3 regions of the Streptomyces sp. NPDC002730 genome follow, and region 2 is predicted to be linked to each of the others. Evidence: riboswitches for the same ligand, from Rfam matches in the RefSeq annotation. Region 2 holds a riboswitch; each other region holds the start of a gene.

Region 1 (2,255 bases), on a different contig from region 2:
CGCCGTACGAGAGGGTCCCGCCCAGCCGTACGCCGAGCGCCCCCGCGAACGCAGCCTCCACCGGGCCCGCGTTCGGGCTCGGGTGCTTCTTCGCATCGGCCCGCCAGGCCCGTACGGCTCCGCGCGCATCCCCGCCCGCGAGTACCGCGAGTCCCGCGGTGAGCCGGGCCCCCGGCCAGCCGGCCACATCGTCGAGCCGCGCCGAGGCCCAGCCGAACCTCCGGTATTTGGACGACTTGTGCCCGACCATCGCGTCCAGCGTGTTGACGGCACGGAACCCCACCAGACCCGGCACACCCGCGAGGGCGCCCCAGACCAGCGCGCCCACCACGGCGTCGGAGGTGTTCTCGGCGACGGACTCGACGACGGCGCGTGCGATCTGCTGCTCGTCCAGCGCCTGCGGATCGCGCCCGCACAGATGCGGCAGGCGCTCCCGCGCCACGTCCACGTCACCGGCGGCAAGCGCGCCGCCGATGGCCCGCGCCTCGCGGCCCAGCGACGTACCTCCGACGACGGCCCAGGTGGCTGCGGCGATCAGTGCGACGGATGCGCGGCCGCGGCCGCGTACACCGCGCGCGAGAACCGCGGCGGCACCCGCGGCGCCTCCGGCGCACACAGCGGTGTGCAGTGCGCCCCAGCCACGGTGGTCACGCCACAGGACATGCTCGACAGCGCCCGCGGCCCGCCCGAACGCGGCGACCGGATGCCCGCGGCGGGGATCGCCGAGCAGCAGGTCGCCGGCCAGGCCGGCGGCGGATCCGTATACGAATTCACGGTCGGCACGCATGGGTTCAGGCCGACGCTTCGCCTCGAACGACCCTCGTACTCACAGCAGGAACTGAACCGCAGCCGGGCATGGCGATATGTCCTCACTCAGGGTGTCCGCGCCCTGGTTCGACGTGACCGGCGGTGAGAGTTCCTGGCTTCCGGGGACTGCTCCCCGGTGACAGTGGCGGGACCGCGCCGGATTTGCACCGGCTTCCTCTTCTGCCGCCGTAGATGGCTTCGGCAGTCCACCACGCTGCGAGAACGACCGTCAACTTGCCTTTGACCTGCGATGCAAGAGTGTGTTGGGGCACACATGCGGGGCGGATTTCCGCCAGGTGTCGAAAACAGGCCGTACCGCCACGTCGCCCGTGACGCAAGAGCCGGGCCGGGTCACCCGAAGGGGTGCCCGGCCCGGCCTGTGAAGCGGTTGATGAAGCTCGTGGAACTGGTGAACCGTGCCGTCAGATGACGATCAGATAGATCCCGTACGCCACGGCCGTCGCGCAGAGCGCGAAGCAGGCGTACGCGCCGGTGCGTGCCAGGGCCGCGGAACCGCCTTGTGCGGCCGCCGTCTCCTGCTTGGTCAGGCCGACGATGCCCAGGGTGAACAGACCCACCAGGGCGACGGTGGCGACGAGGCTCACGCCGAAGACGGAGCCGAGAGCTGCCCAGTCGATGTTCATGCTGATCTGTCCTTACACCGTGGCCGGCTGCGTCGGCTCGGAGTCGGCGGGGGCCGGAGCCGGGATGGTGGTCTTGAAGTCCTGCGCGGGCGTGCCGGCCGGCGGCGGGGTGACGGCCGCGATGGCGGTGGTCACGACACCCGCGGGCTCGGCGTCGGCGTCCGCCGCGTTGACGTTGGTGTGGTCGATCACCTGGCGGCGGGAGATGAACCAGATCGCGGCGCAGGCGCCGATCAGGAAGGCCGCGACGACCGCGACACCCCAGTCGCCCTGCCGGGACACGAACTCCGAGCCCGCGGCGACCAGACCCGCGGCCGGCAGGGTCAGACCCCAGGCGACGAACATCCGGGTGGCGGTGGACCAGCGGACCACGCCGCCCTTGCGGCCCAGGCCCGCGCCCATCACGGCGCCGGAGCAGGAGTGCGTGGTCGACAGCGAGAAGCCGAGGTTGGAGGAGGCGAGGATGACGCTGGCCGCGCTGGTCTGGGCGGCGAAGCCCTGCTGCGGCTGGAGGTCGGTGAGGCCCGTGCCCAGGGTGCGGATGATGCGCCAGCCGCCGAGGTAGGTGCCCATCGCGATCGCGAGACCGGCGGAGAGGATGACCCACATCGGGGGGTTGGAGCCGGGGGAGAGGACACCGCCGGCGACGAGCGCCAGCGTGATGACGCCCATGGTCTTCTGGGCGTCGTTGGTGCCGTGGGCCAGGGAGACCAGGCCCGCCGAGGCGATCTGGCCGGCGCGGTAGCCCTTCGCGGTGGCCTTCTTGTCCGCGTTCTTGCCGATCTTGTACGTCAGCCGGGCGGC
Region 2 (2,255 bases):
GAGACGTCGCCGAACGCCTTGTCCAGGTCCTCGAAGAGGTTCACTCCGCCGGCCTGCTTGATCATTTCGTTGCCTATGCCCGCCCCGCCTGCGGTGAACGCGGTCTTGTCGCCGCTGTCATAGACGAAGATCTTGGTCGGCTTGACGCCGGCGAGCTTGCCCTCGACCGTCTCCAGCGTCCCGTGCAGCTGCTTCACCTGCCGCTCGGCCCGGTCCGGTACGCCGAAGATCTTGGCCACGTTCCGGATTTCCTGGTCCATCACGGCCATCGTCACCGCACCGGACGGGCACTCCTCGATGTTCAGATAGGAGTTGACCCCGGCCTTGGAGAGCGCGGCGCGACTGCGCCCTTCCTTCTCGTCGAAGGTGCTGGCGAACCCGCCGTAGGCGAAGTCCGGTTCTGCTGCCAGCAGCGTCTCGAAGGAGGGGTACTCCTTCGCCAGTACCTTGATCCCGCCGTAGGTGTCCTGGTACTCCGGCAGGATCTTGTCGTCGAGATAGGCGGTGCCCACCATCGACTTCTCCAGCCCGAGGGCCAGCATGACCTCGGTCGCGTGCTGGTTCAGCGCTACCGCCCTCTGCGGCGGGCGCTGATAGGTGGTCTTCACGCCGCAGTTGGAGACCGTGACGGGAAAGCCCTTGGCGGCGGAGCGCGCCGATGCGGCATCGTCCCGGGCGCCGGTGTCGCCACAGCCGGGTATCAGCAGGGTTGCGGCCACGGCGAGCAGCAGGGACATCGGGCGTTTGCCCATCATGTGGTGGGTCCTCTCACCGCAGGTGGATCGGATGGTCATCGCGAGTCGCGGGACGGCCCGGACCGGGCGCGCCGTGGCGGGGTGAAGGCATACAGGTCGACGACGTCGGGCCGTACGGCGACGCCGGGGCCGCCCGCTCGGACCCAGGCAGCGATGTCCTCGGTCGCAGCTGGATCGTTGACCAGGCCGAGCCAGACGGGCCGGGCACCGGCGGCGCGCCCTGCCGCCGAGGGCTGAACCACGATCACGTTCGCCCGCTCGCACACGTCGAGGCACTCGGAGATCCGGACCGGCGCGTCTCTGCCAAGATGTGCCGTCTGCTCCGCGTGATCAACACCGACCACTTTGGGACTGCCGCAGCAGCAGTCCCGGCACACGACGACCCGACACGGAACCGGATCGACCGGCAATGGCCGCATGGGCATACAGACTCGTTCTCCCCTCTGGGGAGATCCGCCCCAGCTCGATCGAGGAGGCGACCGCGTGAGTCTCCTGGCTCTCGGGTCGTCGCTCGTCCCGGCCTTCCCACCCGCATCCGGGCAGTGGTCTGTTCGGGATCCGCTCGCCGATCACAGTGGCGGGACCGCGCCGGATTCACACCGGCTTCCTCGTTCCGCCGTCGCCTTTTCGCGTGACATCATCGCAGAAAGGAGCACCGGTTCATACGCCCAATGCACGGCCGACCATGGCGAACTGCCACCTACAGCAGGAACGGGCGTTCGGGCCGTGAGGTGGTCGCCGAGACCGCCACGGCCCGTTCGATGCACCACCAGCACCCCGGGTCCCATGGTCCGCTCGCCGGTCCACCAACTGGTGCAGCAGCATGTCTTCGAAGCACTGCTCGCGATGCGCACCACGGCCCACTTGTCCACGAAGCCGCAGTGGCCCCCGCACTCCCATCATGGTGGTCGCGCGCACACTGACGCTCCGAACTGTGGTGTCCCACCACATGTGCCCCTGACCTGCGTCTTCCTACGGTGTGGCGACACGGAAACGTCCCCGCCAACTGTCCGGAAGTGGTGTCCATGGCCGCCCCCGCAACCGCTCCACCAGCTCCCAGTTCACTCAAGCGCATCGTCGCCGCGAGCCTCATCGGCACCACCATCGAGTGGTACGACTTCTTCCTCTACGGATCGGCCGCCGCGCTGGTCTTCAACAAGCTGTTCTTTCCTGGCTCCGACCCGCTCGTCGGAACCCTGCTGTCGTTCCTGACGTACGCCGTCGGGTTCGCCGCCCGCCCGCTCGGTGCGCTCGTCTTCGGGCACTACGGCGACCGGCTCGGCCGCAAGAAGCTGCTGGTGCTGAGTCTGCTGCTGATGGGCGGGGCGACCTTCGCCATCGGGCTGCTGCCGACGCACGCAACTGTCGGTACCGCCGCGCCCGTACTGCTCACCGTGCTGCGACTGGTGCAGGGATTCGCACTGGGTGGTGAGTGGGGTGGGGCCGTGCTGCTGGTGTCGGAGCACGGTGACGCCAAGCGACGCGGGTTCTGGGCCTCGT
Region 3 (2,255 bases), on a different contig from region 2:
GCTGGTCTCGCTGCTGGTGAAGGTGGGCGCGCTGGTCTTCGTTCTGACGATGGACAAGACAGTGGCGATCAACTTCCAGCTCCTTGGCGGCATCTGGATCCTCCAGACCTTCCCGGCTCTGGTCGGCGGCCTGTTCACGCGCTGGTTCCACCGCTGGGCGCTGCTGGCGGGCTGGGCGGTCGGCATGATCTACGGCACGTCGGCGGCGTACGGAGTCGCGAGCCCGACACAGAAGCACTTCGGCGGCTCGTCGGCGGAGATCCCCGGCCTCGGCGAGATCGGCTACATCGGCCTCACGGCGTTCATCCTGAACGTGGTGGTGACGGTGGTCCTGACGTTCGTCCTGCGGGCGCTCAAGGCCCCGGAAGGCGTCGACGAGACCAGTCCGTCGGACTACACGGCGGACGCGGGCGACGCGGGCGTCCAGGTGGAACTGCCGCCGGCGACGGCAGGGGTGAGTCACTGACGGTCGGGCCGACTGAGGGCCGTTGCGTTTCCCGGGAGGGGCGCGACGGCCCTTGGCTGTTGGGTAGGCAGCAAATCAAGCCCCGCACATCAAGCCACAACGGCGATTGAGGCGCGGGGTCCGGGGTGGATATCCAGACCGTCCCCGGGATCACCTTGCTCCCTTACGCGTTGGAGCCGCGGTGCGCCATGACACAACATGTGGGGGGTGCCGCATCAAGCGGCCCCCACATGTATGCTCATGGTCGCTGTCGACGCAGGGGAATCCGGTGCGAATCCGGAACTGTCCCGCAACGGTGTGATGCGGTGCGCTTTGTCGTACCCCGCCAGTCCGAGGACCTGCCGACGGTGCATCCGGCTCGACCGAACCGGGTGCCGAGACGTCCGGGCCTCGCGGTTGGGCCGGTGGGCGCCGTGCGGTGTGCTGCCCTTCGACGGGTACGTACGCCCGTACCGGCCTCCCCTCCCCCGCCGGCCCAGAGCCGAGCGAGGGAGAGCACCACGTGACCATCGCGCCAGCCGATCCGGCTTCAGGCATCTCCGAGCAGGTGGCCGACGGCCCCGGGACCGCACTGCTGCGGACCCTCACGGACCTCACCGCCGATCTGCCCGACACCGACCCCGGACGTGTCGCCGCCGCCGCCCTGCGCGGCCGGCACGCCGGGTCGGACGCGGCCGAGCTGCGGAGCCTCGCCACCGACGCGGCCGCGGGGCTGATCTCCGAGGACCCTGCCTACTCGCGGCTCGCCGCCCGCCTGCTGACCCGTCATATCGCGGACGAGGCAGCCGGACAGGGCGCGGTGGCCTTCTCCGCATCCGTCGCGGTCGGGCACCGCGAGGGCCTGATCGCGGACCGTACGGCCGAGTTCGTGACGCTGCACGCCGCGCGGCTGGACGCCCTCGTCGACCAGACCGCCGACGACCGCTTCGGCTACTTCGGTCTGCGCACCCTCTACAGCCGCTATCTGCTCCGGCACCCGATCACCCGTCAGGTCATCGAGACCCCGCAGCACTTCATGCTGCGCGTCGCCTGCGGCCTCGCCGAGGACGCTTCGGTCCGTGCCCTGGACGAGGTCGCCGCGCTGTACGGCCTGATGAGCCGCCTCGACTACCTCCCTTCCTCGCCCACGCTCTTCAACTCCGGCACCCGCCACCCGCAGATGTCCTCCTGCTATCTGCTTGACTCGCCGCTGGACGAGCTCGACTCGATCTACGACCGCTACCACCAGGTGGCCCGTCTGTCGAAGCACGCGGGCGGCATCGGCCTCTCCTACTCCCGTATCCGCTCCCGCGGTTCGCTGATCCGGGGCACCAACGGCCACTCCAACGGCATCGTCCCGTTCCTCAAGACCCTCGACGCCTCGGTCGCCGCGGTGAACCAGGGCGGCAGGCGCAAGGGCGCCGCCGCCGTCTACCTGGAGACCTGGCACTCCGACATCGAGGAGTTCCTGGAGCTGCGCGACAACACCGGTGAGGACGCCCGGCGTACGCACAATCTGAACCTCGCGCACTGGATCCCCGACGAGTTCATGCGCCGCGTCGAGGCGGACGCCGACTGGTCGCTGTTCTCGCCCGCGGATGTGCCGGAACTGGTCGACCTGTGGGGCGACGAGTTCGACGCGGCGTACCGCAAGGCCGAGGCCGCCGGTCTCGCGCAGAAGTCCATGCCGGCCCGTGAGCTCTACGGCCGGATGATGCGGACGCTCGCCCAGACCGGCCAGGGCTGGATGACCTTCAAGGACGCCTCCAACCGCACCGCCAACCAGACGGCGGAGCCGGGCCACACGGTC

The links. A riboswitch is a leader RNA that binds a small molecule or an ion and turns the genes downstream of it on or off. The one in region 2 is predicted to bind cobalamin.
Region 1: another riboswitch for cobalamin. It lies ahead of ACFYXH_RS16600 (cobalamin biosynthesis protein); the one in region 2 lies ahead of ACFYXH_RS24920 ((2Fe-2S) ferredoxin domain-containing protein).
Region 3: another riboswitch for cobalamin. It lies ahead of ACFYXH_RS04340 (ribonucleoside-diphosphate reductase subunit alpha); the one in region 2 lies ahead of ACFYXH_RS24920 ((2Fe-2S) ferredoxin domain-containing protein).

What each region holds. Positions count from the first base shown of each region.
Region 1 is NZ_JBIAQG010000006.1:65,388-67,642, reverse strand. Features, by position in the region: gene ACFYXH_RS16600 (cobalamin biosynthesis protein) at 1-787, opposite strand, end outside; cobalamin riboswitch at 893-1,034, opposite strand; gene ACFYXH_RS16595 (hypothetical protein) at 1,230-1,451, opposite strand; gene ACFYXH_RS16590 (anion permease) at 1,464-2,255, opposite strand, start outside.
Region 2 is NZ_JBIAQG010000010.1:41,275-43,529, forward strand. Features, by position in the region: gene ACFYXH_RS24915 (ABC transporter substrate-binding protein) at 1-755, opposite strand, end outside; gene ACFYXH_RS24920 ((2Fe-2S) ferredoxin domain-containing protein) at 791-1,180, opposite strand; cobalamin riboswitch at 1,220-1,410, opposite strand; gene ACFYXH_RS24925 (MFS transporter) at 1,781-2,255, shown strand, end outside.
Region 3 is NZ_JBIAQG010000001.1:885,391-887,645, reverse strand. Features, by position in the region: gene mctP (monocarboxylate uptake permease MctP) at 1-466, shown strand, start outside; cobalamin riboswitch at 691-827, shown strand; gene ACFYXH_RS04340 (ribonucleoside-diphosphate reductase subunit alpha) at 969-2,255, shown strand, end outside.